2 linked regions of the Magnetococcus sp. PR-3 genome follow. The protein of the gene in region 2 interacts with the protein of the main gene of each other region in a pairwise test. Links are inferred from orthologs where the notes say so. Each region holds a gene or a part of one and is shown on either strand. Other genes may lie near its edges. The genes, in order: lpdA and V5T57_RS01795.

Region 1 (15,586 bases), on a different replicon or contig from region 2:
CATAACCGCACGGTTTTTACGCAGGTCAGTAGCACCTGCTTTTGGCACGGCATCCAACACCATCTGACTCGAGGTAGCCGCGTGGATGGTAACCATGGAGGCCGAGAGAATACGGTTGATGCCGAAATGCTCAATCATCGGCTTCATCATATAGGACAAACAGGTGGTGGTGCAGGAGGCTGCAGAGATAACCCGGTGTTGGGCGGGGTCATACTGCTCATTGTTGATGCCCATGACACAGGTGATGGCATCTTCCGGCATAGATAGTTCTTTGTTCTTGATCTTAAAGGGTGCAGAGAGAAGAACCTTTTCAGCCCCACCTTCCAAGTGACCACGCAGGGAACCACGGGGGGCATCTGCCGGAACGGTCGGGTCGGTAAAAGCACCGGTGCAATCCACCACCAAGCGTACGCCATAGTCCCCCCAGGGAATATCCTTGGGGTTACGGGCGGCCCGTAAAAAAGTGACGGGGGTGCCGTTAATGGTCATGACCCCTGCGTCATTATCGATATGGGTGATGGGCTCCCCACCACGAAAACCGTAGAGATAGGCGGCAAAGCTTCCATAGGTACTATCCTTGCGGATAACCTCTGCCAGATCTTCCAGCCCTTTACCTACATCACGGCCCACGTTGACGACGATCTCATCAAAGGTTTGGTTGGCAATGTGCTGCCACAGGGTCAATTTACCAATACGGCCCATGCCGTTGATGCCAAGTTTCATGATGCTCCCCATCCGTCTTCAACGGTTGCTGATCTGGGTCTCTGTACAACATCGACCCCAGGTTAAATTAATAGAGTTTTCGTTCGATCTCATGCCAACCGGTTAACACATGGCCGTTATGGCCATCAATGGCAATTTGATCTCCAAGCTCAATGGTCACCCCATCAAGCTTACAATACCCTTGTAGCTCCCATACCCGCATAGACTCACACCCCACCACACAGGTTTTTTTCAGTGAGGCCGCGACAATCGCAGCATGGGAGGTCTGGCCACCTCTGGCGGTTAACAGTCCCTCGGTTTGGCTGATCTCTTTGATATCATCACTAACCGTATCATAACGGATGAGAATCAAAGGGGTATCCGGGTTTTCTGCGCGCATACTTTCAATCTGTTCGAGATTAAAAACAGCCAAGCCACAGAGTGCGCCACCATGTACGCCAATGCCTTGTCCCGCCAGATGTTCACTTAAAGGGCCATCCAGTTTAAAGCCACTGACCACTGAATGCACACTTTCGCGGGTGATCATATTACGGGTTTGCAGAATCTGTAGATTGTCGCGCATTGGGCCGTCAAAGGTAAATTCTATCTCCTGATGGTTCCAATCACGCTCGTAAATCAGATGTCGTGCATATTCGAGTAAAGCCTTATAAATTTCAGGAAAGCGCAGTTCCAACGTTTGACTGGGATCTCGGTTGTCGCTGTAACATTGCTCTTCACTGATTGGGGAGGTAGAGACCAAACCACCAACAATATCCTCCCCTTGGTTGCCAGGGGTGTAGTCTCCCCACAGCATAACTTGGGTGAGCTTACGGTAAGGGTGCGCCGTAAAGAGTACACCTGTACCGGAGAGTACACGGGGGCAGGCTTCACCACCACTCTCTTCGGTGATCATGCTCTGTAGCAGATTGCCGTACACCATGTTTTGAATGACGACGGCGGTGCCCCACTCATCGGAGAGATCCATGAGGGCGCGGTACTGGTGGGCTTTGTCACCATCCCAGGAGTCCAATACCCGCTCCACGGCGGCGATCAACTGCTCCCAGGGATCATCGGGCAGGTTAACGGCCAAGCCCCGTGCAGCTTCGCGGTAGGCTAGGGCTAACGCACGCATTTGCTCCGCATTGAACTGTCCCTTTTTTTTGACCCCATACTTCTGTTTAAAACCCCGCATAATATCGCTGAAGACACCCCGTTCTACATCGTAGGCCATACACCACGATTGAATGAAGCGGCGGTAGTTATCCCAAGCAAAGAAGGGGTTGCCTGATTGGGCACACAGCCCCTCCACAATGGTTTCATTAATACCCACATTATGGATGGTGTGCATCATGCCGGGCATGGAGATAAGTGCCCCGGAACGCACGGAGACCAGCAGGGGGCGTTGTGGGTTGCCAAAAATCAAACCGGTTTGGTTTTCAATTTCAGCCATCTCTTCACGCAGGCGGGCCATAAAGTCGGTCCAGGCCGGCTTGTAGTGGCGAATTAAGGCATAACAGCGGTAGAACTCTGTACCAATAATGGTCCCAGGGGGGACCGGTGCTTCATTAACCACCAAACGGGCAAGGTTGTAGCCTTTATTTCCCAAATGGATGGGGTGCAGAATCTCCATGTTGGGGTCATGAATGCGACAGAACAGCTTGCCTGGATCAAAAGTAAGGATCTGCTGGGCCTGATCTTCAGGTAGCCGGGCTTTCTGTAGATGGAGCATCTTCAAGATACGTCCCAGGTAGGTATCCAGGGCTTGTAAGCTGAAGGTCTCGGCAATCAGGTCCCGCATGTAGGACTCATTCACCCGCTCCAAGTTGCCTGTGGTATCCCCATCTTCAATAAGGGCGGCATATTTAACCTGCATCGCCTCCGTCGGCATGTTGGGGACGATCAACCCCATATTATCTCTGTGGTGTGAGGTGTAGTAGGTGTAGATGATCTCCCGCACCACTTGAGACAGAGAGCGGAAAAGGTCCAGATATTGATGGTAGGAAAACTGATTCATCTCCACAAAATAACGAATAATCAAAAGATCATTGCGTAGTTTGCGGGATTTAATGCCATCTAATCTTAAGGCACGTTGGAAGAGGGAGAGGTCCTGGATAATTTGAATAATGGTGGCGCGGGTGACAAAACCGTCTGGAATATGCTCCGCCAACCCTTCTAATAAGGATGTTGCTTGGCTCTCCAGGCGGAAGGTCAGGGCCAGGGCATCAAATTTTGGTTCACTGTAACGGCCATAGACTGAAGGAATGCCCACCGCGATGTGACGCTTTTGAAAAACCTCTTCGTGGGCGGTGAAGATTTCATCCGTGAGGATTAAACCTTTCAGGGCCTCCATGGCATCCAGCAGCATAGGTAGGTCTGGTTGTTTGCCCTGACGAATTGTCGCTAACAGAGGGGTAACTTCGCCCAGTCCTCGTTTTTCCATGCGCTCCAAGGGTTCCAATGCCCCTTGAAAACCTGGATTGTACTTTTGATCCACCAGTTGATAGAGACGCACCAGCAGTAGAGCACGCTCTTTTTCACTGGCCTCCACCCCTTCCATATCCTGCACCAAGGGGGTGATCTGCTCCATGGGGATGCTTAACAGAGGCTGAGGGGTGTCAATATCAAGCTGGGTGAACACATGCTTGAAGACCTGATGAACATCCTCAATAAACAGTCCCTCACACTGCAACGCCATACGGACCGGCTCTGACAAGTGTGGATCAATATGGGCGCGCGCTTTGCTCTGCCAAAACGTGATGATCCCTGCGGTTAAATGAACAATAAGGTTGGTGCTCTCCACATGGCACTGTTTGCGCAAAAAATGGATCAGCTTATCTTGGCGGTGATGAATCTCATCCAGCTGGGTTGAGACATCCCTAAGTTCACCTTCTGCACCAATGTCGTTGTAATAGACCGGTAAAAGCCGAGCAAACTGTTTAACCAAGTTATAGACAGGGGCAATGTCACTGTTCAGTAATTTGGTTATGTCTTTTTGGAATAAATCCGTATCACGGATAAGTGTACCGGTTAGCTTAATGTTGATGATTAAGGCAGAGAGTAGGGTTGAGCACCATTTGGGGTGTTGGCTAATTAACGCCAACCACGCCCGAATGTTATAAAGGTGTGCAGGGTTGGAGATGGTCTTCCAATCCGCATCTACCCCTTCAACCCGGCTATATTGAAAACCAAACTGTACGGCTTGTGAAAGAAAGACCTCAACCAGTCTGGGTTTGGCTTGTTCAATGACCTCACTACCTAAAGCTTCAATGCACTGTAGGGCGGTGCGGGGATAGTGCACCACATTGTGGTTGAGGGAGTTGAAGGTGCGAATAAAAAAGGCTTCGGTCTCGTCATGACCACGTGCCATTCCCACCAACTTAACCAGTCCCTGGTTGACTTCCCGCAAGGTTTTTTCATGGAGTAGGGTAAGCCCATCATTCTCCAAAATCCGAAAAAGAAACTGAAGGCGGCGTGTCTCATTGGCCCGCTCAAGGGTCTCATCCCCCTCTGTTTTTAGGGCCTGGCTCAGCCGGTTACCTGCTTCACCATACAAGCGAACCATATCATGGGCGTCAGGTAGAGAGATGGCCGATTGTAAAAAGGCCAAAGCCTGTGGCCCTTTTGGGTCATGCTCTGCCCGTATGTGATCCAACTGTTCCTGATAGCTCTTCAGGGTGGGATGGCTAATGGCCTTAAACAGATCGGGGCCATGCTGTTCGGCAAAACGGCTGGGATCTTCCTGGGTTAACCAAAACGCATAGTTCTGGGTGAGCAGCCGCTCCAACAGTAGAGCCGATGCCTGCCACTGTTCAGCGGGTAGTATCGTCAGCCCCCGGTTTATCAATTGTTTGATGGGTCGTTTTAGCGGGTTATGTGTCTGAGCCAGTAGTTGGAACGAGCGATCAGGCAGGTTGTAGAGGGCTAAAAAAAGTTGATTAAGATAGGGGGATAAGGCTGGCGCTGTTTTTGGGGTTATGCTTTGTGCCAGTTTATCCATCACTGCTGAAATGGCGCTAAGGGCTGCGACTATTTCCCGGTCTGTGTTGCTATCGGCCAGGGCCTGGAAGAACAGCTCACCCATAAGTGGAACGGTGGTCGCTGCCTGCTCATGGTTGATATAGCGGGCGAGGTTTTTTAAAACAAACCCCCGCCATTCCGGTAATAGAAGGCGCCAGTTGCGATAGGGGTGGTTCAGCTCTTTAAGTAACTGTTCCAGGGGCTGATGAATGCCCGCATAGCGCTCAACAATCGATAAAAGAATGGTATGGTCTGCATGTATGGTGACCGGTCCAACCGCAGTCTGTTGCAAATTAGCACGCAGTGCGTCGGATTGCAGGGTTGGGGCAGGGCGTGGGCGGGGGGCGGTTACCCCCTTGAGATGGGGTGTCTGGCTCATGGCGACCCTTTAATCAATCTCTTATATTTCTAACGGTTGGCAGGGGAACCTGCAGGGGGACGCAGTCGTCCCCCTGCCAACCTAGTACAGATGGCCCTGGTCAAGCCAGGGTCATCTGCTTAATCGTGCTTTTTAAGCGTGGATGGCGCGCTTATCCACAGCCAGAGCCGCCTCTTTTACTGCTTCACCCAATGCTGGGTGGGAGTGGCAGGTACGTGCAATATCTTCTGCACTGACATCACACTCCATGGCCAGGACCACTTCAGCAATAAGGTCACCGGCACTTGGGCCCATGATATGACAGCCCAACACGGCATCGGTCTGAGCATCGGCAAGAATTTTAACAAAGCCATCGGCATCCCCAATGGCGCGGGCACGGGAGTTGGCCATGAAGGGGAACTTGCCAGCCTTATATTTAATGCCAGCCTCTTTCAGTGCTTCTTCCGTTTTACCAACACTGGCAATCTCTGGGTGGGTGTAGACCACACCAGGTATGGCATCATAGTTCACATGGGCGACCTGACCTGCTAGAGATTCGGCAACGGCAACGCCCTCTTCTTCGGCCTTGTGGGCCAGCATGGCACCACCAATAACATCACCAATGGCAAAGACACCCGCGCAGGAAGTTTGCAGATCATGATCCACAGGGATGAAACCACGTGCATCCGTCTCTACCCCAACGTTCTCCAGCCCCAAACCTTCGGTATAAGGTTTACGACCAACCGCCACCAAGACGACATCGGCTTCCAAAACCTCTTCATCCCCACCTTTAACCGGCTCCATGGTCAGCTTTACGCCCTTTTTCAGGGTTTTGGCGCCGGTTACTTTGGTGCCCAGCTTAAATTTCATGCCCTGTTTGGTCAGTGTGCGCTGGGCGGTTTTACGGATTTCACCATCCATACCGGGCAAGATACCATCCAAGAACTCCACAACCGTCACTTCACTACCCAGGCGGCGCCAAACAGAACCAAGTTCAAGACCAATAACACCCGCACCGATAACGATCATCTTTTTTGGCACTTTGGCCAAAGCGAGCGCACCAGTGGAGGAGATGATCTGTTTTTCATCAATCTCCAAACCAGGTAAGGTCGCAACGTCCGATCCTGTGGCGATCAAAATATTCTCAGTCTTGATCTCTTGGTCTTTACCGTCGGCATCGGTGACCTTAACCGTCTCGGAATCCACAATGGTTCCACTGCCGATTAGGTGCGTAACCTTATTCTTTTTAAATAGAAAAGCGATACCACCTGTCAGCCCTTTAACCACCTCATCCTTACGGTTCATCATAGCGGCCAGGTTTGCCTTGACCCCTTTGACCTCAACCCCATGGTCGGCCATCTCATGTTGGGCTACTTCCAGATGATGAGAAGATTGCAGTAGTGCCTTGGAGGGAATGCAGCCAACATTTAGGCAAGTCCCCCCCAGAGTGGTGCGTTTTTCGACACAGGCTGTTTTTAGGCCCAGTTGAGCCGCACGAATGGCAGCAACATAACCACCAGGACCACCACCGACTACAACAAGATCAAAGGTATCAGACATGTTCCGTCCTCATATCAATCCGCTTGTTGCGGAATCACCCTAACCACGTTTAATCACGTTTGGGGTGTGCATGGATTAAAAGTCCACTGGCCCAGGTTGTGTACGGGTTCCCAGGGCCAGTGGGTCGGGGAATCTTGGTGAAAACCCCTTGTTAGATGACCTGAAAGGTCGGTGCTACATTAGGCGTTGAGCAGAATGCGTGAGGGATCCTCAATGCAATCCTTAATGCGAACCAGGAAGCTGACCGCCTCTTTACCATCAATAATGCGATGATCGTAGGAGAGCGCCAGATACATCATGGGACGTGCTTGGATGGAACCATCCGGCATAACCATGGGGCGCTGTTGGATCTTATGCATCCCCAAAATGGCCGACTGAGGGGTGTTCAGGATCGGTGTGGAGAGCAAGGAGCCAAAAATACCACCATTGGTAATGGTAAAGGTGCCGCCGGTCATCTCTTCCATGGAGAGCTGGCCATCGCGGGCGCGCTTGCCCATGTCGGAGATGGAGGATTCAATCCCTGCCACGGACATGGTGTCCGCATCTCGAAGAACAGGAACAACCAGTCCTTGGGGGGAGCCAACGGCAACGCCAATGTCATAGTAGTTTTTAAAGACCAGCTCATTGCCCTGAATTTCTGCATTGACCGCAGGGAACTCTTGCAAGCCTGAGATCGCAGCCTTCACGAAGAAAGACATGAAACCAAGGCGGGCACTGTTGCGTTTTTCAAAAACCTCTTTGTACTGCTTGCGTAGCTCCATAACCGCCGTCATGTCCACCTCATTAAAGGTGGTGAGCATGGCTGCCGTGTTTTGAGCTTCTTTAAGGCGTTGTGCAATGCGCTGACGCAAGCGGGACATTTTAACCCGCTCTTCACGTGGTCCTTCAACAGCGGGTGGCATTTGTGCTGCGGGTGCAACAGCAGGTTTGGCCGCCGGTGCGGCAGCTTTAGGTGCTGGCGCCGCAGCTTTTGGAGCAGGTGCTGGAGCAGGTGCTGGTGCTGCCGTGCCCTGTTTCTCAATAAAGGCCACCACATCACCCTTGGTCAAACGCCCCCCACTCCCTGTGGCTGGTACCTGGGTGGCATCCAATCCATTCTCGGCCAGCAGCTTACGTACAGCTGGTGAAAGCGCGGGAGCACCAGCAGGTGCAGCTGCTGCGGGTGCTGGTGCTGGCGCAGCGGCTGGGGCCGGTGCAGCGGCGGGTGCAGCCGCTGGTTCTGCGGCAGGTGCAGGTTCGGCAGCCGCTGGTGCAGGGGCTCCGGCTGTGGCGTCGGCATCGACCAAACAGAGTACGGCACCAACTTCCACATCGGCATCCACATCAGCGAGAATTTGGGTCACTACGCCAGCAGTAGGAGAGGGCATCTCCACTGTGACTTTATCAGTCTCCAACTCCACCAGGGGCTCGTCGACTGCGACACTCTCGCCGACCTGTTTAAGCCACTGTACTACGGTGGCTTCGGTTACTGATTCACCAAGTGTGGGCACCTTGATTTCCGTTGCCATGATCAGCCTCGATTTCTATGGGTAAAACGCTTCGTTTCAGTTATCAGTTACAAGTTCAAACATGTGAACCAGCTTATTTCTCAACCATAGCCGTCTCTCTGCGGCGGAACGGCTGTGGGATCTCTTTCAAGGGTACGGAAAGAGCTTCGTTGACCAACTTTTCCTGCTCCAATACATGCTTGCTGGACTGGCCTGTCGCAGGAGAGGCTGATGCCGGACGACCGGCATAGATGGGCAGGCGCTGCTTGGTGTCCAGATCTTCCATCAGGTGGATCAGACGTTGGTAAAGGAACGTCCAGTACCCCATGTTGGCGGGCTCTTCCTGACACCAGACCAGTTCTGCATTGGGGTACTTTTTCATCTCTTGCATAATGGCGTTGCGTGGCCAGGGGTAGAGCTGCTCAACCCGGACAATGGCCACATCATCGATCTTCTGATCACGGCGCGCCTGTAGAAGATCGTAGTAGACCTTGCCGGTACAGAGCACAACCCGTTTGACCTCTTCACCATCAACCAACTCATCCATTTCAGGTATGGCACGTTGGAAGGCAGAGCCACTGACAAAGTCATCAACTTTAGAGACCGCCAGCTTATGGCGTAGCAGAGACTTTGGCGTGAAGATCACCAATGGTTTGCGGAAGTTACGGTGGTTTTGGCGACGTAGCGCATGGAAGTAGTTGGCTGGCGTCGTCAGGTTACACACCTGCATGTTGTCTTCTGCGCATAGCTGCAAAAAGCGCTCAGGACGTGCTGAGGAGTGCTCAGGACCTTGTCCCTCAAAACCATGGGGGAGCAACATGACCATACCGTTTAAACGCAGCCACTTGGATTCACCAGAACTGATGAACTGGTCAATAATCATCTGTGCGCCGTTAACAAAGTCACCAAACTGCGCTTCCCACAGCACCAGCGCATGGGGATCTGCCGAGGCATAGCCATACTCAAACCCTAGGACCGAAGCTTCAGCCAGTGGGCTATCAATGACCTCATAGTCTGCCTGTAGAGAGCGAATACGGTTTAATGGCACATAGCGGGACTCATCATTTTGATCAATGAGTACCGAGTGGCGTTGGGAGAAGGTGCCACGTCCGCAATCTTGACCTGACAGGCGAACGGGAATCCCCTCCACCAGTAAGGTGCCAAAGGCTAGAGCTTCACCGGTGGACCAGTCAAAACCTTGCCCGGTTTCAAACATTTTTTCTTTATTGCGTAGCTGACGCAAAATTTTGCGATGAACCGCAAACTCTAAAGGTGGCGTATATAGGGTCTTGCCAACCTCGCGTAGCGTGCTTTCGGGCACACAGGTTTTATGCTGGTGCATCTCCTCTTCACCACGCTGGTTGGAGACACCCTTCCACATTCCATCCAGCCAATCGGCGGTGGTGGGAAGAAAATACTGCGCCTCCTGGAAATCCACTTCAAGTTCGTTGTGGAAGTCCTTCACAATCTCTTTACCTTCGCCCTCTTTTAAGACCCCTTCTTTTTCCAGCTTACGGGCATAGACCTCACGGGTGGTGGGGTGCTTGGCGATGGTGCGGTACATAATGGGCTGGGTGAATGAGGGTTCATCCCCCTCATTGTGTCCGTGGCGACGGTAGCACCACATATCGATCACCACATCTTTACCAAACTCCTGGCGGTATTCAATGGCGATACGTGCCGCATGAACAACCGCTTCAGGATCATCCCCGTTCACATGAAAGATGGGCGCCTGGATCATCTTGGCCACATCGGAAGGGTAGGGGGAGGAGCGGGAGTTTCGGGGGTTGGTGGTAAACCCAATCTGGTTGTTAACAATCAGGTGGATAGTCCCCCCTGTTTGGTAACCTTTTAGCCCGGATAGGGCCAGAGATTCAGGGACCAAGCCTTGGCCAGCAAAGGCTGCATCACCATGCATGAGCATACCCATGACCTGGCGCTGAGCCGTATCACCACGCTGAACCTGTTTGGAGCGGACCTTACCTAGAACCACAGGGTTAACCAGTTCCAGGTGGGAGGGGTTGGCTGTCAAAGAGAGGTGGACCTCTTTATCATCAAAAACCCGATCAGCCGAGGCACCTAAGTGATAGCGGACATCCCCAGAGCCTTGCACATCTTCCGGGTTGTTCGACCCCCCTTGGAACTCATGCATAATGGCGGAGTAGGGCTTGCGCATGACGTTGGCCAGGATGTTCAAACGACCCCGGTGGGCCATGCCGATCACAACCTCTTTAACGCCCAGCTGACTCCCACGTTTCAGTATTTGCTCAATGGCCGGAACCAGAGCCTCACCACCATCTAAGCCGAACCGCTTGGTGCCGGTGTATTTTAACTGTAAAAAAGTCTCAAAGCCTTCAGATTGGGTTAAACGCTCCAGGATGGTGCGCTTACCTTTAATAGTGAAGTGTGTACGGTTACGGATTGACTCAATTCGACGCTGCACCCAGGATTTTTCATCGGGCTCCTGGATGTGCATAAACTCCACACCAATGGTGCCGCAGTAGGTCTCTTTGAGCAGACGCAGGATCTGTCTTAAAGAGGCCGTCTCCAACCCCAAGACATAGTCGATAAAGATCGGGCGATCCATATCTTCTTCGGCAAAGCCGTAGTTGACCGGATCAAGCTCTGGATGATGCTCCCGTGCTTCAAGGCCCAGTGGATCAAAGTCGGCAATAAGGTGGCCACGCACACGGAAGGTGCGGATCATCATTAAGGCACGGATAGAGTCCAAGGTAGCCCGTCGAATTTGTGCGGGGTCCCCACCTGCAATTTGGGTGATGCCTTGCACAAAGCGATCATGGCTGGGGGTGGCGGTTTCAGGCTCCCGATCCAGGGCCTTACCAACCACGCCAGATTCCAGCTTGGACCAGCTGGCGCCACGGATCTCTTTAAAGATCTCCGGGGTATCCTCTTCGGTTAACTCAGCAAAGGTCCCCGCCCAGGCGGCATCCACCGAGTTGGGGTTTTCCAGGTAACGGGCATAGAGCTCGGAAATATAGACAGCATTGGTTCCGTTCAGGAGTGCATCCAACTGGCCTGCCATGGTCTGTAACCTCGCAATCGACATAGATGAGGCGGTTATTCGGTTAATCGGAAGTATATTGGACAATAGCCCTTTATACGAAATACCCGCTATTCACACCGGTATACGATTAACTGTATAAAAGATGGGGTTATGATACCAAAAACAACACTATCTGCAATGTTATTAAAAAATTTAATAAAACCAAAATTCAAGTATTGACCAAATTTAACGTATATATATTTGAGTGATAGGTAAGCTTATGATGAATGCAGCCTATTTATCGTTTCGATTATTCGTAAATGGTTATATAAGTGGCTTCTTTTAATGGGTCAGAGTTGGCTGTTTTTTAAGTAAAATTGATTTTGCTATGCAAAAGAATAGTAAAAAAGGTAAGTATGCTTAACAACACACATGAAAATGTACAAAAGGGTTGTTAGTAGAATTTTGTGTTATGCTTGTCTTTAAATACATATAAAAACTGTATAAACATAGTGTCGTGAACGCGGGTTTTTGCCAGGGGAAAAACCAATGGTCAATGTGTGCGGGGTTGTTTTTATTGTGATCAAATGTTGGAAAGTAGGCATAAACATGGTGAAGTAGAGGAGGGTGTTGGAGGGAAAAAATAACCGAAAGCTGTTTTCACGGCCCTAAAACCTGCTTGGTGGGCGATAGGTTGTCGAAGCACTTTTAAGGGGGTGAGATGTTTGTTCGTGCCATTTTAAGTTTATGGGTGCTTGTTTGTGTCTCCTCCGCCATGGCCTCCCCCGTGACATTAAGTGAGGAAGAACAGGCTTGGATGGCCCAACACTCCGTTGTACGTGTTGGTGTCGATGGTGGTTATGCCCCATACAGCTTTAAAGATGGTGAGGGTTTTAAGGGGATTGCCTTAGATATTTTATCCATCGTCTCAGAGCGCACGGGGCTTACCTTTCAAGCTGTACCTGATTTAAGCTGGCCAGAGATTGTACAAGGATCCAAAGACCACACCATTGATGTAATCGCAACGGCATCCCACACCGTTGAACGTGAGAGTTTTCTGAATTTTACCCCTATTTATCTACCCACACCGTTGGTCATTATGACCCGTAATGATGAGGTTTCCATTACCTCTGCGGAAGATATGGTGGGTAAGCGCATTGCTTTGGTCAAAGCATATTCTAGTTCTAATAAAGTGCTCAATGCTTACCCCGATATTCTACCCTTTATGGTCGATACTGCGGCCGATGGTTTGCGGGCGGTCTCTGTTGGTCAGGCCGATGCCTATGTGGGGGTGGTCGGGGTAAACGACCATGTGATCCGTCAAATCGGTTTAAGTAATCTAAAGGTGGCCGCGGCTTATGAGATGAAGCTCAATGGCCAGCGCTTTGGGGTTCGTAAAGATTGGCCCTTATTGGTGGGGATTCTTAATAAAGGTTTGGCCACCATCACCCAGGCCGAACAGGTGGCCATTTTTAACCGTTGGCTACCGATCCAAAACGCACTGACAGAAAAACGAGCCAAAGAGTCGATCTCCCCGCTTAAACTCACGGCGCAAGAGCAGGCGTGGTTGAAAGCGAACCCCAAGATCAAAATTGGTATTATGGAGGCATGGCCTCCTATGGACTTTACCGATGAGAAGGGGCAACCCCAAGGGATTGGGGCAGATACGGTTAAAACCTTGGATGCCATGTTGGGGGGGGGCGTCTTACATCTGCACCCTGGGGATTGGTCAACCATCTATCATGGTGTGAAAAACAAAAAGCTTGATGCTGTTATGGGGATTACCCCCACAGAGGCTAGAGCCCCTTATTTTCATTTTACCTCACCCTATCTCAGTGTCCCTCACGCCATTTTTGCCCATAAAGAGAGCCCCTATATAGCGGGTCTTAAAAGTTTACAGGGCAAGACTGTGGTTGTGGAAAAAGGCTTCTTTGTGGCGGGGATGTTGATGAAACACTTTCCCTCCATACACCTTATGGTGCGCCCTAATACCCGAGAAGCGCTTTATGCCGTCTCTAAAGGGGAGGCCGATGCCTATGTGGGTAACCGGGCTGTGGCGCAATATCTTTTAGAGCAGGAGTTGATTACCAATGTGCAAGAGATGGCGCTGGTTTCCATTAGCCGGTCCATTAATACCATTGGGGTCCGTAAGGATTGGCCAACCCTGCAAGTGATCTTGCAAAAAGGGTTGGATCAAATCTCGGTTGAACAAAAACGGGCTATGGCGGCACGCTGGGTTAAAGGGGAGGTGGGTAACCCCAATGAACTGGTTCTGACGGAAGAAGAAAAACGGTGGCTGCAAGCGCATCCTACCCTCCGCTTAGGTGTGCAAAATAACCGTGCACCCTATGAATATCGGGATCGGGCAGGCTTTCATCGTGGTATTGCATCGGACTACATCGCTCTGTTGGACCGCTATCTTAAAGCAGAGATGCAAACCATTACGTTAAAAGATTCCTCTGATCTTCAGCGACAAAGGGCGCGTTTGGATCTGGTCGCGGCCATGACGCCGGTGGAGGCGAACACCACCCAAATGTTGAGTACCCGCACGTATCTGCAGTTTCCTCTGGTGATGATGATGCATAGAGATGCGCCTTTAGTGAAAGGGATTGTCGATCTAAAGGGGCGTACCGTATCCGTTGTGCAAGGGGTGTTGGATATCTCCATGCTGGCCAAACAGTATCCTTGGGTTATGTGGCGAGCCTTTGGGTCAAGTGGAGAGGCCATGCAGGCACTGTCCAGAGGCGAGGTCGCTGCTCATCTGGACAGTATTCCAGCCATTCATATGGCTATGGAGCGTTTCTCGTTGGAGAACCTGCATGTTGTGACCCCTACAGATTTTAAGTTGGATCTGGCCTTTGGGGTACGTGAGGATTGGCCTGAGTTACGTCATATTTTGGATAAAATTATTCAATCCATTCCTGAGGCGGAGAAGCACGCCATCATTCAAAGCTGGCTGCGGCCAAGAACTGAAACAACCATGGATTGGGCTTATCTGTGGAAGGTGGTGGGGAGCATTCTGCTGGTTGTTGGCATTGTGTTGGCGCTGGTGATGGTATGGAACCGCCGTTTAAGTCGAGAGATTGAGGAGCGTAAGCGTGTTGAAGAGGAGCTCTCTAAACTTCATCGTGCCGTAGAGCAGACTCCGGTCTCTGTGGTCATTACGGATTTGGATGGTCGCATTGAGTATGTAAACCCCACGTTTTGTAAAAGTAGTGGCTACGATGCCTCAGAAGTTGTGGGGCGAACCAACCGTTTAATCAAATCTGGTCATACAAGTGAGGAGGAGTATACCCAATTATGGGCTCAGATCACGGCGGGTGGTGAGTGGACTGGGGAGTTCCTGAACCGGACAAAAAATGGGGAGTTGATTTGGGAGCGTGTGTCGATATCACCGGTGCGATCCCCTGATGGGGTGATTACGCACTATCTTGGTATCAAGGAAGATATTAGCCAGATGAAGCGGGATCAGGAGACCTTGGCGAGAGCCAAAGAGAGTGCGGACCGGGCCAACCGGGCCAAAAGCAGCTTTTTGGCCAATATGAGCCATGAAATCCGTACGCCGATGAATGCCATTGTCGGTATGTGCCACTTGGCGCAGCGTATTGCGGTGGAGCCCCAGCTTCGGGACTATTTGGGCAATATCCAAGTTGCGGCTGATACCTTGCTGGGCATTATTAATGATATTTTAGATATCTCCAAAATTGAGGCAGGTAAGCTTAATTTAGAAGAGATCCCTTTTCAGTTAGAAGAGGTGATTAACCGTATGATGCGCCTGCAAGGGCTGAAAGCGCAGGAAAAACGGTTGGAGCTGATTGTTAACCTGGAGCCGGATGTACCAGGTACCCTTATGGGGGATCCTCTCAGGCTTAATCAGGTGCTGACCAACTTGGTCAATAATGCCATTAAATTCACCGAACAGGGCGAGGTGGTGCTCACGGTAGAACTGGCCGCCAAGCGTGGTGATGATATTACGCTGGCGTTTGAAGTGCGCGACACGGGCATAGGTATGGATCACGCTCAGATGGAGTCGCTTTTTGCACCTTTTCAGCAGGCGGATGATTCGATAACCCGGCGTTATGGCGGCACGGGGTTGGGCTTAAGCATTTGCCGTAACCTTGTACAGATGATGGGGGGGGAGCTGACGGTCGAGAGTGTGGAAGGGCAGGGGTGTCGTTTCCACTTCTCTTTGGATAGCCACATTTGCCATACAGACATTACCCATACCCCAGAGCGACAGCCTATGCCACTTGGGTTGAGGGTATTGGTGGTTGATGATAATGCGGAATCCCGCCGTGTTTTACACAGCATGTTGGCATCGTTTGGTTATGACGTAGATCTGGCAGAAAGTGGTATATCGGGTGTTCAGATGGCGCACGATGCACTGGCGCAGAACAAACCTTATGATTTGGTGCTGATGGATTGGCAAATGCCGCAGATGGATGGCATTGAAGCTGG
Region 2 (15,641 bases):
GTCTATAAGCCTATCCGTGGTTCCATTGACCGAATGAAACAGAAAAAATCGGTTATATCTTTCAATTCACGCCATTGTCGTTTTGCAAACGGAAACGACTTGTGTAGGATAGACAGGTTTACAAACACAATACCCATGCAAATGCTCAATAGCTGTTAAGGACGCATGATGGAAATCCTGAATTTTGTGCTGATCGCTGCCCTTGCCCTTTTTTCTTTCAAAGCCATGGTCATTGGCCTTAAGCGGGGTCATTCAGAGCGTTATTTCAAAAAGTGGAAGCTTTTTACAGGTAAGAAGTATCATAACTTCTTTGGCCTTCCACGAGATGCTGACGATAGCCGCTTTAGCGCCAAACCCAAGTCTTAAGTTCTTTATAAAAAAAAGTGCACCTTACATAAGGGGGCACTTTTTTTATTGTGATAAACTGAATTTGACCTGCAGGAGAGTAGTTAATGGCTAAGCGCATTGGCGTGGTTTTGTCTGGTTGTGGTGTCTATGACGGTGCTGAGATCCATGAAGCTACATTGACACTCTATTTTTTGGACAAAGCCGGTATCAAAGTGGTCTGTATGGCACCAGACAAAGATCAACACCATGTGGTGAATCATTTAACAGGTGATGAAATGGCCGAGACTCGTAATGTACGGGTAGAGGCCGCCCGTATTGCCCGTGGTGATGTTAAGACCATTGCTGAAGTGCAGATCTCTGAACTGGATGCGTTAATCATTCCTGGTGGTTTTGGGATGGCAAAAAACCTTTCAACCGTTGCCTTTGATGGCCCAGATGCCACGGTTGATGAAGATTTAGCGTCACTGGTCAATGCCATGTACGATGCTAAAAAACCCATTGGTGCGATCTGTATTACCCCTGCCGTCATCTCTAAAATTTTGGCAGACCGGGGTGTTAAGTTGACCATTGGTAATGATGAAGGTACCGCTGGAGCCATCCGAGCGATGGGTAATGAGCATGTTGAAACAGGTGCAAAGCAAATTGTGATTGATGAACAAAACAATATTGTTTCTACCGCAGCCTATATGTGTGCGGCCTCGATTGCTGAGGCTGGTGAAGGCATTGAAAAGCTTGTTGCTGAAATACTCAAGCGAGCCTAAACCGTTTGACATGTAGAAGATATATAGCCTGGGAAGCGGCTGAGCCTTCCCAGGCTTTTTTTATAAGAGTTGGTCGATCAACGTCTGCAGAATGCATTTCATTTTCTCCTCTATCTCGCTTGGCCTCGCTTCCCCCCTGCTTTAGGTCTATAAAGGTTAGTGTCTCCCATAACCACCTATGGTGCTTTTGCTCTGTTGTTGCGTTTGAGTACGGTGAGAGGTTTGAGGCCTTGCAATAATGAGAGATTGTGTCCATTCGATAGAATTTTTAAAACGTTACGTTTAACCAGAAAACTTGGTGATGCCATGGAAGCCTACCCCGCCAGATTGATCTATGCTGATAGTGAAAGCAGTGCTGATCTCTTCTATGCTACGGGTTTTTTTGCCCCAGACCCTTTTCTTTTTGTTCAAGAAGGGGGCCCCCAGGGCAAAAGCCATATTGTCGTCTCTGCCCTTGAGATCGACCGAGCACGTCGTAGTGCCAATGTTGATCATATTCATGATTTGGCCGATGTACGGGCTTTTTATAATGAGATTCACGCAGAGGGCCAGCCCAGTGAAGGGGATCTTGTTGCTGCGTTTCTTAAAAAGCTCTCCATCGGAGATGTAACCACCCCTTGGGACTTTCCTCTAGCAATTGCGGATGTGTTACGCCATGAAGGGGTTGGTGTTAAGCCTGTTATGGGCTCATTTTGGCCTGAGCGGGCTTTAAAACGGGATGATGAAGTTGCGGCCATTGAAAAAGCGCTAGAAATAACGGGCAAAGGCATGCAGGCTGGTGTCGATCTTATTCATATGGCGGAGATTGGTGATGATGGTTGGCTCTACCATAAAGGGGAGCCGTTAACGTCTGAAAAGGTAAGAGCTAAGATCAATGCCACGCTGGTAAAACATGGTGCTATGCCGCATCACACCATTGTTTCTGGTGGTGTACAAGGCTCTGACCCTCATGAAGAGGGGTTTGGCCCGCTACCCGCCCATCAACCGATCATTATGGATGTCTTCCCCCGTCATGAAACGAGTGGCTATTGGGGGGATATGACCCGTACCGTCTGTCGGGGCCAAGCTCCAGATGTGTTGAAAAAAGCGTGGTCATGTGTACGTCAAGCCCAGGATCTTGCCTTTTCTATGCTCTGCGCCGGGGTTTCTGGTAAAGCTGTGCATGAGGCGATTACCAACGCGTTTACCGAACAAGGTTTTCCAACCGGGCCAGGAGAGGATGGCAAACAGCGGGGCTTTTTTCATGGTACAGGGCATGGCCTAGGGTTGGAGATTCATGAAGTGCCACGCATATCTATTCGTGATATGACCATGGAGGCTGGCCATGTTGTAACGGTGGAGCCTGGTCTCTATTATCCAGAGTGGGGTGGGGTACGATTAGAGGATGTGGTTGTGATTGAAAATGGTGGGTGCCGGAATTTAACGACTTTCCCTAAATTTCTGGAAGTGTAATGGCCCGCTGAGCCCCGCTTAGTAGCAGCTAGCAGTATACTCTGTATGCTGGGTAATGTGCATTCTACAGCGTAAAGGTTCAGTGTTGGTCGGCAATCATGCGGTGTTATGGCTTTGTGAAAAGTTGGTAAGTATCGATCTGAAAACGTGTTTCTGAAAAAGGGTGGTCCGAGCAGGTAAAAATATGTCTGGCCTGTTCACTGTAATACTGGCGACGATCTGGATGATCCAGGACATAACGTGTGCCTTCAATAAGGCTCTCTAAGCTTTCCTCGGTACAAATCCACCCTGTTTCATCATGTCGCACAATCTCAGTAATGGCCCCCCGGTTAAATGTGACCACCGGTAAGCCCAGTGCCATGGCCTCAAGATACACCAACCCAAACGCTTCTTCATTCGTTGGGGCTGTAAGCAGAAGGTCACTTTGTGCCATCAATTGGGCAATGTTATCGGATGCACCAATGAATTGAATCTGTTGATCAAAGCCTGCTTGAGTGACCGTGTCGCGCATCATCTTATAGGCATCCACATGGCTTTGTGGCCAATCAGGAATACGACCTGCCAGGGTTAAATGCAGTGGATACCCTTGCTTAAGAAGGTGCATAACGGCATGAATGACCGTATACACGCCTTTATCTTTAAGAATTTGTCCGACATATAAAATTTCCAGCGTGGTGTTTTTATGAGGTTGTTTGAATGTTGATTTAAAGCGGTCATCCACGAGTACATTATAAATTAACACCGACTTATCGGTAGGTACCCCGACCTGATGTAAACGGTTTAAACAAAATTGAGATACGCCGATCACCTTATCCATTATTTTAGCAAGAACATATTTCCAGTATAATTGGTAAAAACGTTTGCCAAACGGGACATTATCACTCCGCAGGATCAGTTGTATGCCTAAAATTTTTGCGAGCACAAGTACGGGTAATGCCGCTGTTGCGTCTGCGATATTACTCATAAGAATAGATCTAGGGCGATGTTTGAGAAGCTGTTGAAGCAAAAAAAAGTTAAGTCTGAGTAAATAAAAAAAGAGTTTAAAATAATCACTGACTTTGGGATAAATTCGCCTAAGTCGGAAATTATATGGACCCTCCTGCCATGTTCCACCCGCCTCTTCAATGGCAGTATCCATGGTATCATGCTTCCAATTATTCAAGATGACATGAACCGGCATGCCAGATGAGGTTAATGCCTGAATGGTACGAAAAATCATTTTTTCAGCACCAGAAACAATGACATTAAAACCCATTAACACAAGAATAGGTCGCTCTGTGGGGAGAGTATCCATTATACTTTTCCAAGAAGTGATATCAGGATAGTTGTGCGTATAAAGTGATTTATTGATACACCAGAAACAATCCATCATTCTGTTATAGCTCTATATCATTTAACTTTACCTAACTAAATAACAAGATCAGGTTATTCATATAATAGATAGAAGATAAAATAATTCGATTATAGGCTTGTACGCTATTGATTCATATCACATCAGGATCATGTAAACAAATACTATGCCACTGGCTTTTTGGTGGAATCATAGGTTGCCAACACTTTGGTTTCAATGTTGCATCTTATTAAAAGGATACGTTGCGAGCTTAGTTCTACCGCATGGCGTGACGTACCCTTGCATCCATTATTCATTCATTCCCATAATATTCAATGCTCACCCTAAGGTATGGTCATCAACAGAATAGGTGAAAAAATACAAGATGTACGCGAACGTTAGGATTGAAAAATGTTATGCCCTGTAATGATTGTGTAAGAGGTTTTTCGCCTTGTTTTTGCTGATCTTTACATTTACAGGCCTACTGTTCTCAGCCTTGGGAGAGTCACTCCTACCCCTATTTAGTATGTGGGCGTTAGGCTTGATCTGGATGTTTGTGCCCTATCGAGGGGTTCCAGGGCTAATCGTTCTTCCTTTGGCCATTTCATTCCAGTGGCTGCAAATTACGTTTGGCCTGTTTTATATGCCCCTGACAGGCATTGAGCTGCGTTCTGTACAAGTTGATTATGCCCCCTATGTGATGATTGGCTTAGCCAGTTTGGTCTTCCTCTCGTTAGGTATTAATAGAGGAATGGCAATCGGTTCCAAAAAACGCTCATTATGGGAGAAAAACCCACAAAGCTTCTTGTCATTTAAGTTGCTAATATACTTCAATTTTTTCATTTTATATTTTAAGAATATCATTATCTCACTGGCTTGGTCAGTCCCTGTATTGACGCAGCCTGTTGTTGCGATTGTCAGTTTAAAAATTGGCGTTCTTTACCTGATTCTTCTGGGCCTTTTAGAACAAAGAAAGTATTTATGGGTTTGGTTGATTGTTTTTATTGAAGTGATCTGGAATGCGACCAACTTCTTTGCAGATTTCCGTATTTCTTTGATTATGTTCTTTGTGGCTATTATTGATACGATGATTGGAGCAAGACGCTCAAAGTTCCAGAACCAGTTGATTTTGCAGATGGTATTCCTTATTGCATTGACAACAGCTGTCGGCACAATTTGGACAGGTATTAAAAGTGATTGGCGCTACTATCTGTCCTACCAGTCTTCAGGTTCTGACACACAGCTTGATAAGCTCTCGGTCCTTGGTAACCTTATTTCAAACTGGCACTCGGATAGTGAAGTTAAAGAGACCAGTGCTGCGTTTGGTAACCGAATGTGGGAAATTTATTATTCCAGCCTTGTGGTAGAACGGGTGCCGTCCATCATTCCACATGAAAATGGAGGGCTTATTTTTGGGGCGTTGAAACATATCTTTATGCCTCGGATTTTCTTCCCAGACAAACCCATTCTGTTTTCAGAGAGCTTTAAAGTACGCAAATATGCAGGTGTTATGGTTGCTGGGGGGTATGGTAACCGAACCAATCATGCATTTAGCTATATTACCGAATCTTATGTGGATTTTGGTGTTCCACTCATGTTTGTGCCCTTATTTATCTTTGGGGTTATTGTTGGTATTATTTTCCAAGTTATTGTTCGAACTGTGCGTGATTACTACTTTAAAATTATGTTTATTCTGGCACTGGGTTGGACGGCCCTAGGGCGATATGAAGCCTCATGGGGTAAACTCTTAGGTAATTTTGGTACCATGCTTGGTTACACCATTTTTGTGTATATGGTGTTCTTTGTTGTGATGAATAGCTTTGCTAAGAAACGTTTTTAACTTAAAGAAGAGCATAAAACATACGACTCTAAAAGTTAGATGGTTTTTCCCATTATCCGTCTGATATACCGTACACAAATTCTAATTGTTGTTTTGAGCATGCTATTGCGGCAGCCATAGAGCGCCAGACCTTCCAGTTCATTCGAAAAAGGCACATTCCGTGCGTTTGAAAGATATTGGCTCAAGCATGTTTTGATGAAGCGTTTGAAGAGATGGATCGCGGGGGGGGGTTGATCCTGCCGGGTTTGCCATGTTGGGGGCGTAGCGTGCCATATACAGGCGCTTTGCTGCTTACTCCCGTACAGCACTGTGGGTAGCCGTCCAGCCACAGCAGGGTGGAATGGCATACACACGTGGCCTCTACCCTGCACCATGTATAGGCATGAGTCCTGCGGTTCTATTTTACGTTCTGTTGAGCAATCCAAGCATCCATGTGTTCAAGGGCCCGCTGTGCATACGCCCCTTTACGCTGCTTTTTTGGAACGCGTTGCTCAAAGTTGGGGAAGAGACCAAAGTTAATGTTCATCGGCTGAAAATGTGTGGCATCCGCGCCGCCGGTAATATGACTCATTAATGCACCTAACGCGGTGAGAATAGGTGGCATTTGAATGGTTTCATCTCGTAATAAATGGCCAATAACCCGCCCAGCCATCAATCCACATGCGGTAGACTCCACATACCCTTCCACACCAGTAATCTGGCCAGCAAAAAGAATATTGGGTTGGCTTTTAAGCTGTAGGGATTCAGTCAGTAGCTCTGGACTGTTGATAAAGGTGTTGCGGTGCAGAGCACCCAACCGGACAAAATCGGCCTCTTCCAACCCTGGAATGGTTGAAAAAATACGTTTTTGCTCAGGCCATGTGAGTTTGGTTTGAAAACCCACCATATTCCACAGTGTACCCAGCTTGTTATCCTGTCGAAGTTGAACAATGGCGTAGGATTTCTCTTCCATATGGGGGTTGGTCAATCCCACGGGTTTCATGGGTCCATAGCGCAAGGTCTCGAAGCCACGTTCCGCCATCACCTCAATGGGCAAACATCCATCAAAGTAGGGTGTATTGGCCTCAAACTCTTTAAAGACCACTTTTTCAGCATCCAGAAGGGCTTGAATAAAGGTTTTATACTGCGCTTCATCCATGGCGCAGTTGATGTAGTCACTGCCGCTTCCTTTGTCGTAGCGGGATTGCTTCCAGGCTTTATTAAAATCAATGGAATCATGCGCAACGATGGGGGCAATGGCATCAAAAAAAGCCATGCGTTTGCCCACCCGTTCTTCAATCCAGTCAGCCAGTCCACCACTGGTTAAGGGGCCGCTGGTGATTAGGGTATAGCTATCCTCATGAACCGGAGGAACGGTGACCTGTTCACGTACCAGTTCAATCAGCGGGTGCTGTTCCAATTTTTCCGTAATGGCTTCTGAAAAGGCATCACGATCCACCGCCAGGGCGCCGCCAGCCGGTACACGGTGGGTATCGGCACAATCCATAATCAGACTACCCAACCGGCGCATCTCTTCGTGCAGTACCCCTACCGCACTATTGGTGTGGTCATCCGACCGTAAGGAGTTGGAGCAGACCAGTTCACCACAGTTTCCCGACTGGTGGGCTGGTGTCATGGTGTTTGGTCGCATTTCATAAATACGGACGGGTATATTTTGTTGGGCCAGTTGCCATGCTGCTTCAGAACCAGCCAAACCTGCGCCAACAATGGTGATGGGTGTATGTGCCATGGAGAGTATACTCGTTCTGTCTTGCCGTGTTGGTCAGGGCGTTGTTCCCCGCAGATCGTTGGTAAAGCAAACCTGTTTATGATCTGTGGGGGTTAGGTATGTTCAATCAAAATTGGCTCAGCGCATGGGAAATTTGGGGCGCTTTTTGGGTATTCCCCCGGGTAGACCAGCCAAAGATCCCGTAGCGCCCCGACGGGTTTTGACCGCAAAACCCCGATCTTCCAGAATATCCTGAGGTAGCTCTTGTAAAAAACGGGAAGGGATGGGAAACACCGGTTTGTTGTACATCCACCGTTTGCGCGCCATGGTGATGTAAAGACGCTTTTTGGCCCGGGTAATGCCCACATAAGCCAAACGTCTCTCCTCCTCCAACCCAATTTCCGGCTGCTCAGTCATGGCCAGTTTATGGGGCATGACATCTTCCTCCATTCCGACCAGGAAGACCCAAGGGAACTCTAACCCCTTAGCCGCATGCAAGGTAGAGATCACTACTCGGTCAGAAACCGGGCCAGAGTCCTGAATATCTGTAGCGAGAGCGGTCTCTTCCAAAAACATCTGTAAGCTCTCCGTACGGGAGAGCGCGTTACGCAGTTCATCCAGGTTATCAATACGGTCACTACCGTTCTCCATATCCCGCACATGCTCCCGGTAGCCACTAAAGGCCAACAGTTTATTCAGCATCTCGGCTGGTGTGACCTCTTCATGGATCAGGTTGCGGCCATCATCAATCACTTTAATAAAAGCGCTGAGTCCTTTAATGGCGGTACCGCGTATGGCTTTGGTGTCCACTGCGAAACGGGCGGCATCTAATAACGAGCACTGTTCCTGGGCCGCAATCTCCCGCAAGGATTGTAACGCGCCTGGACCAATACCCCGTTTGGGAACATTAACCACCCGTTCAAAAGCAATATCATCCCGGTTGGACGCCACCACACGTAAATATGCCAAGGCATCCCGTACTTCTGCACGGTCCAAAAAGCGTAAGCCCCCTACAACTTGATAGGGGATACCTGAGCGCATGAGTCCCTCTTCAAGAGAGCGGGTTTGACGGGATGTACGAACGAGAATGGCCGCATTTTGATAGGCCCCGGTGGGGCAGAGTGTTTGAATTTCTGAGGCAATAAAACGGGCCTCATCCTCACCACTCTCTGCCCGTAGAAAGTGGATCGTATCGCCTTGGGCATCTTCGGTCCAAAGGCTTTTTTCCATACGGCCCTGGTTATGGTTAATCAACCCACCAGCAGCTTTGAGAATATTCCCTGTGGAACGGTAGTTCTGTTCCAACCGAATGGTTTTGGTTTTAGGAAAATCCTCTTCAAATTTCAGAATATTCTCAATACGTGCCCCGCGCCAACTGTAGATGGATTGATCATCATCACCCACCACACAAAGGTTATGGCGTTCCCCTGCCAGTGCTTTGATCCAGCGGTACTGGATATGGTTGGTGTCCTGATACTCATCCACCAGGATATAGCGGAAGCGGTTTTGGAAGTGTGTGAGCACTTCTGGTTCTTGATCCCAAAGATTGAGGCAATGCACCAATAGGTCGCCAAAATCCATGGCGTTGTTCTGTTGCAGGGCCTGTTGATACCGTTCATACATTTGGCGGATGCGATCCCGCTCCCAATCTTTGCGGATCTCCCGATCGGTAAGATCTTGGGGGCGAATACCATCATCTTTCCAGCGGCCAATGGTATGGGTCAGCCGTTTGGGGGTCCAATATTTGTCAGAGAAACTGAGCTCTTCACAAAGCCGTTTGAACATGCGTTCCTGATCACTGGAGTCGAGAATGGTAAAATCTCGACCAAACCCCAAACGGTCGGCAAACTGCCGGAGCATACGGGCGCTCATACCGTGGAAGGTACCAATCCAAAAACGGTGAGCCTGTCCTGGCGCATCACTTTGCAGCAGTTCCTGTACCCGTTCCCGCATCTCTTTAGAGGCTTTATTGGTAAAGGTAACCGCCAGGACCTCTTCTGGTGAAATCCGCTCATTTTGAATAATCCAGGCCAAGCGCCGGGTCAAAACGCGGGTTTTACCGGATCCAGCCCCAGCCAGGACCATAAGGGGTCCTTCCGTGGTGGTAACGGCTTCCAGCTGAGGTTGGTTAAGGTTCTGCAAAATCGGATGATCCATGGGGTACTCGTGCGTTTGGATCGTTGCCAAGATCCAAAACCCTTGAAATAGATGTGATGGAGGGTCTGGGGATCGACCTTGGTGGCCGTATACCCAGGGTATGAGCGTTGGATGGTTTTTTAACCAGATCTTTCATAAATGGCTGGCACAAAGGGGTTAGGCCGTGTGCCAGCCATCGTATATCCGTTTTTCATGCATCATGGGTCGAGTGTCACACCCGTTACGCAAGCCTAGAAGAGTAAACCGTTTAACGGTTATCCATCATTTCTGCTTCCCGCTCCAGCAGTGCATGGTTATAGGCTTGGATCACATCATGGTTGGTGATAATACCCAGAACCTGGGCGGTGTTATCCTCACTGACCACCGGCAACTGTTCCACGTTGCCCGAACCCATGCGGCGGAAGGCATCATATAGATTATCGCTGGGGGTGACGGTGATTAATTCTCGGGTTGCAATATCCCGCACCAAGACCAGATCTTCCAGCCCCTCTTCAAAGGCAACACCGCGGATATCCTGAAAAGAGACAATGCCTTTAAGGTCTCCTTGGTCATTGACCACCAAAAAATTCTCTTCTCGCGTTCGATGAATTTTTTCTTTGAGATCTCGAATATTCATACTGTCGGGGATCATCTCAAAGGTGCGCTTCATAATGGCGCTAACCGGTATGTGTCTGAGTAGGCCGGACTCCCGCCCCGACCATAGATCAATATTTTTTCGGCGCAGGGCCTTGGTATATACCGAGTCCCGATAGACCTGATTAATCAACAGCGTCGCCACGATAGAAGCGACCATTAAGGCCAGCATAATCCGGTAGTCACCCGTCAGTTCAAACAGAATCAAAATCGATGCAATGGGTGCCCCCAAAACAGCAGCAGCCATAGCCCCCATACCAACCAAAGTATAGGCACCGGGGCCTGCAGAAATCGCGGGGAAGAGTGCATGGGCATAGGTACCAAAAGCCCCACCCACCATAGCCCCTAAAAAGAGACTAGGGGTGAACACACCACCAGAGAAGCCGCTGCCCAGGGTAATGGAGGTCGCCATAATCTTGACAAAAACCAGCATCAACATGGTGGGGCCGATCATCTGCTCCAACAGGGCTTTGTTCATGGTGTCGTAGCCCACACCCATGATCTGAGGAAATTGCAGTGCGATCAGACCCAGAACCAAACCCCCAAACATGGGTTTGATCCAGCGGGGGGCTTTAATCTTGCCAATCACATCCTCCGTTTTAAAGAGGGTGTGCATAAACAGAATACCGGCAATACCACACACCAGCCCCAAACCCACATAAGCGGGTATTTCCCAGGCCGAGACCAGGGTGTAGTGGGGTACGATAAAGGCCGGAAAATCGCCCAGGTGCAGTCGGGCAATAACGGTGGCAATAACCGATGAAAGTACAATAGGAGAGAAGGTTGCCAAACCGTAGTCGGCTAAAATGACCTCCAACGCAAACATCACCCCAGCAATGGGGGCGTTAAACGATGCCGCAATACCCGCAGCAGCCCCACAGCCCACCATGGTACGCATATGCTTGGTCGACATACGCAGGCGGCCACCAAACCATGAAGCCAAGGTCGCACCCAGGTGTACCACAGGACCTTCCCGGCCGACCGAGCCGCCGGATCCAATAGAGAGGGAGCAGGCCAACATTTTACCCACACCATCCTTAAGATTCATTTTCGCGCCATGCAACGCGACCGAGGACATCACCTCTGGTACGCCATGCCCGCGAGAACCCGGAAAGAAAAAATGGACGAGAGGGCCAACCAGGGCACCACCAATCATGGGGGCCAGTACCACATGCCACCACTCTAGGCCAGCGACCAGCTGTCCAACATTTTCGGTACCACTTCCAAGGAAAAGGTGCTGAAATCCTTCGATAAGTGTACGAAACAAGATCGCCCCATAGCCCACCATTACGCCAATGATAATGGCGATGGCAGAGAGGATGATATGTTCGTTAACCCCAAGACGGTTGAGATAATTAAGCATTGTGCTAAAGCGATCCGGGCTGAATGCCGATAGATAGAGATAAGAAGGTCCCCGTGAGTGTAGTGTAAGCCCCGGTTCAGTCACAACCATTAAAGGGGATGCATCACCAGAAACTGCAAAAAAAACGGGTACCGTTTAAAACTGGGAGTACCAATTATGTTGATCATGCCACTGTCTAACAATCCTGCCGTTACCCATTCCCTGCTCGATCCTTCACCAGCCCAAGCGGTTGAAGAGATCAGTAAACAGGATCAAACCGCCATCTCTGCGCGTCCCCCCATGCCCATCATCACCCAAGAGGAGATGAAAATGCATCTGGACCGGCTCTTCATGGAGGAGTTGTTTAAAGAGGAGATCGAGCGGGTCACCCGTTGGGATCTGGTTCCTGAAGTGGATGACCCTATGGTGCAAGAGATCCTTAACGAGCTTCAAGGCAGTGAAGCGGTGCACTGATTCTGCTATGCTTCGGGCTTCTTTATTGATGAAAAGGAGCCTGACCCCATGTCTATGCCCCCAGCCAATCGGGCGCAGCGTCCGATCTTAATTACGGGTTGTTCCAGCGGTATTGGTGCCTGTGTGGCCCATGGCCTGAAAGATCGGGGTTATCGGGTTTTTGCCACGGCCCGTCAGGAACAGGATGTCACACGGCTGCGTGGAGAGGGCTTTGAGTCCTTTTTACTGGACCTGACCGATTCAGAGAGTATTACCGGTTCACTCCAAGCGGTGCTCAACCGTACAGAGGGTGAGCTGTATGGCCTGTTTAACAATGGTGCCTATGCCCAACCAGGTGCGGTAGAGGATCTTAGCCGTGCCTGCCTGACCGCCTCATTTGAAACCAACCTCTTTGGTTGGCATGAACTCACCACCCATGTTCTCCCCATTATGCGTGCCCAAGGTTATGGACGTATTATCCAAAACAGCTCTATCCTAGGTTTTACCGCACTGAAATACCGTGGGGCCTACAATGCGACCAAATTTGCACTGGAAGGTCTGACCGATACATTGCGCTTGGAACTACAAGGGACGGGTATCTATCTATCCTTAGTAGAGCCGGGTCCGATCCATAGTCGTATTAACGCCAATGCCTTATTGGCTTTTCAGCGATGGATTGACCATCAGGGTAGTGTGCACCGGGCCGCTTATGATGCCCAACTGCCCCGCTTGCAAGATGCCCAGCATGTACCCTTTAAGCTGCCGCCTGAAGCGGTGTTGAAGCGGGTTATCCACGCCCTGGAGAGTGATCGACCCAAGCGGCGTTATCCGGTGACAACCCCCACCTATTTGTTTGCTGCTTTGCAGCGGGTCTTGCCAACTGCGATCTTGGATTGGATCCAGATTAAGGTCTCTTAGAAAAAATTTTGTAAGAATCATCCGCTATATCCGACTAAGTATCCATCACCGGTAGGGTTGATGATGTCGATTGAACAGAAAGTAATCATGGTATGAATGTTTTCTCCACGGTATTGAAACAGCACACCGGTACACCAACCATGGATGTCGCCTCGCTGGACCTGATCCAGGTAAATGTGGGGTTGACCTGTAACCTGCAATGTAGCCATTGCCATGTTGGAGCAGCCCCCAACCGTAAAGAGCAGATGGATTGGACGGTGATGCAGCATGTTTTGGCGCTGGTTGAACAGTCCAACTGCACGCAAGTGGATATCACCGGTGGTGCCCCGGAGATGAATAGCCATATCCAGCCTTTTATCAAAGCGCTGCGTGCCCGGGATGTGGCAGTTCAGTTGCGCACCAATTTGGTGATTCATAATGAACCCCAGTGGCAAGATCTGGCCCCTTGGTTACAAGAGCAAGGGGTTGATCTGGTAGGCTCCATGCCCTGTTATCTGGAGGAGAATGTAGACCGCCAACGGGGTGAAGGGGTGTACCAGGGGGCCATTACCGCCTTGAAGCGACTCAATGGTCTTGGTTATGGGGTCGAGGGGGGCAGTACGCTGAATTTGGTCTACAACCCCGGTGGTCCTTTTCTTCCCCCAGCTCAGTGCCAGTTGGAGCAAGATTACAAAAAACAGCTGTGGGATCGTTTTGGTATTCGCTTTAGCAACCTGCTTACCATTACCAATATGCCCATTGGTCGTTTCCGTGCAGATCTGCGTCGGGAAGGTAAGGAAGAGGCTTATTGGGGGCTGCTGCGGGAGTCCTTTAATCCCTCGACTGTCGAGGGGTTAATGTGCCGCCATCAGGTGAGTGTACGGTGGGATGGAACTCTGTTTGACTGTGACTTCAATCTAGCGCTCAACATGCCGGTTAATCTACCTGGGAGCCAGCAGATAGGGGGAGTAACGGTGGAGGATCTGCTTAAACGACGGGTGGTGATTGCCGAACACTGTTTGGGGTGCACAGCCGGTAGTGGTTCATCCTGTGGGGGGGCACTGGCCTAATGGATGCGATGGGTTTTATCAAAGTAGCCTTTGCCGTACTCAGTGGTATTGCCCTGTTGGTTTTTGTGGTGGGGCTGGTGTGGATGCAGTTCCGTAAATATCGAGCCATGGTCAAACATCGGCAATCGAATCAATAATTCTTTGAATATCTGAGAGTCGCGGCTATGTGGTTTTTTGGCTTTATCATCACCGGTATGGTGGGTTTGCTGGTCCTTGGTCTGGTGATGAAAAAAAGAATGGCATCTTCAGAACAGACCAAGCAAACAGGTGGTTCAGCTGATCGTCGTGATCAGGATGATGATCGGTTTGAGCATGATCTTGAGGATGCTGTCGAGGATGATTTTGAGGATGAATCAGCGCAAGAAGAGAGCAGCGGCAGCGATGCAGACCATAGTGAGGATAGCGGCAGCGGGGATGATGCCAGTGGTGGTGGTGAGACACATTAATATAGAACTGGGCTGATAAAGTCTGGCTCTTTTTGGATGGTTCTAACCTTTCATGGAGGTGTCGGATCATCCTCAGGCTCAAGTAAGGTCAGGAGACTATTCATGGCACGTTATCCGTATGATATCTGTGTGATTGGTGCAGGGTCTGGGGGGTTGTCGGTTGCGGCTGGGGCTGCTCAGATGGGTGCCAATGTTCTCCTGATCGAAAAAGGCAAGATGGGGGGGGATTGCCTGAACACCGGGTGTGTTCCTTCCAAATCCCTGCTGGCTGCAGCCCATGCGGCCCAGGCCATACGTACCGCCGATCAATTTGGGATCTGTACCACGCCACCTGAGGTGGATATGCACAAGGTACATGCCCATATTCATGGTGTTATTGGCGCCATTGAACCCCATGACTCCCAAGAACGATTTGAAGGTTTAGGTTGCACGGTTATTCGGGATGCCGCCCGCTTTGTGGATGCCCACACCGTTGAAGCCGGTGGACAGCATATGTCCGCCAAACGTTTTGTGATTGCCACCGGTAGCTCTCCAGCGATTCCACCTATTGAAGGCATAGAGGATGTGCCTTACTTCACCAATGAGTCGATTTTTGATAACGACCAACCTTTACCCCACTTGCTGGTTATTGGCGGGGGGCCCATTGGTCTAGAGATGGCCCAGGCCTATGCCCGCCTGGGTTCACACGTCACGGTTTTAGTGCGTTCCAAGTTACTACCCAAAGATGATCCAGAGCTGGCAGCCGTTGTGCAGCAGTGTCTAGAAACTGAAGGCATAACTCTACATATCGGCTTGGATTTTCATAAAGTGGTACGAGTGGGGGAGGGGTTAACCCTGACCGCGACGAAAAAGGAGACGGGGGAAAACCTGACCATTGAGGCCTCTCATCTCTTGGTTGCTGCGGGCCGTACCCCAAATGTTAATGGGTTGAATTTGGCGGCGGCTGGGGTGGATTTTAGTCTCCAGGGTATTCCCGTAGATCACCGTTTACGCAGCTCCCAAAAACATATCTTTGCCATTGGGGATGTGGTCGGCCCGTATCAGTTTACCCATATGGCGGGGTACCATGCGGGTATCGTAATCCGTAATATCCTGTTCCGTCTGCCCGCCAAGGTCAATTATGCGGCGGTACCCTGGGTGACCTATACCGATCCTGAACTGGCTTGGGTGGGGTTGAGTGAGGCCAAAGCCAAGGCACGGGGGG

The links.
Region 1: the proteins of V5T57_RS01795 (region 2) and lpdA interact in binary tests that used the Escherichia coli proteins (3 or more experiments, as listed by UniProt). The link is inferred for Magnetococcus sp. PR-3 from one-to-one orthologs.

What each region holds. Positions count from the first base shown.
Region 1 is NZ_JBAHUQ010000001.1:242,262-257,847, reverse strand. The notes cover bases 4,435-7,317. They hold lpdA (dihydrolipoyl dehydrogenase), read right to left. Parts: upstream 6,638-7,317; coding sequence 5,231-6,637; downstream 4,435-5,230. Other genes in these bases: odhB (2-oxoglutarate dehydrogenase complex dihydrolipoyllysine-residue succinyltransferase), read right to left, coding at 6,817-7,317; V5T57_RS01010 (PEP/pyruvate-binding domain-containing protein), read right to left, coding at 4,435-5,098. Outside these bases: gap (type I glyceraldehyde-3-phosphate dehydrogenase), read right to left, coding at 1-723; more of V5T57_RS01010, read right to left, coding at 791-4,434; more of odhB, read right to left, coding at 7,318-8,145; V5T57_RS00995 (2-oxoglutarate dehydrogenase E1 component), read right to left, coding at 8,219-11,167; V5T57_RS00990 (transporter substrate-binding domain-containing protein), read left to right, coding at 11,850-15,586. UniProt on the Escherichia coli protein: Lipoamide dehydrogenase is a component of the glycine cleavage system as well as of the alpha-ketoacid dehydrogenase complexes.
Region 2 is NZ_JBAHUQ010000002.1:27,086-42,726, reverse strand. Bases 7,088-10,025 are described here. They hold V5T57_RS01795 (ATP-dependent helicase), read right to left. Parts: upstream 9,597-10,025; coding sequence 7,578-9,596; downstream 7,088-7,577. Other genes in these bases: V5T57_RS01790 (chloride channel protein), read right to left, coding at 9,844-10,025; trmFO (methylenetetrahydrofolate--tRNA-(uracil(54)-C(5))-methyltransferase (FADH(2)-oxidizing) TrmFO), read right to left, coding at 7,088-7,460. In the rest of the region: V5T57_RS01825 (hypothetical protein), read left to right, coding at 166-366; isoprenoid biosynthesis glyoxalase ElbB, read left to right, coding at 453-1,109; V5T57_RS01815 (M24 family metallopeptidase), read left to right, coding at 1,416-2,561; V5T57_RS01810 (glycosyltransferase family 4 protein), read right to left, coding at 2,668-3,933; V5T57_RS01805 (hypothetical protein), read left to right, coding at 4,343-5,731; more of trmFO, read right to left, coding at 6,129-7,087; more of V5T57_RS01790, read right to left, coding at 10,026-11,592; V5T57_RS01785 (hypothetical protein), read left to right, coding at 11,749-12,045; V5T57_RS01780 (SDR family oxidoreductase), read left to right, coding at 12,094-12,942; arsenosugar biosynthesis radical SAM (seleno)protein ArsS, read left to right, coding at 13,035-13,991; V5T57_RS01770 (hypothetical protein), read left to right, coding at 13,991-14,128; V5T57_RS01765 (hypothetical protein), read left to right, coding at 14,156-14,437; V5T57_RS01760 (dihydrolipoyl dehydrogenase family protein), read left to right, coding at 14,540-15,641. UniProt on the Escherichia coli protein: A helicase with DNA-dependent ATPase activity. Unwinds DNA duplexes with 3'-5' polarity. Translocates on single-stranded DNA with 3'-5' polarity. Initiates unwinding more efficiently from a nicked substrate than double-stranded DNA.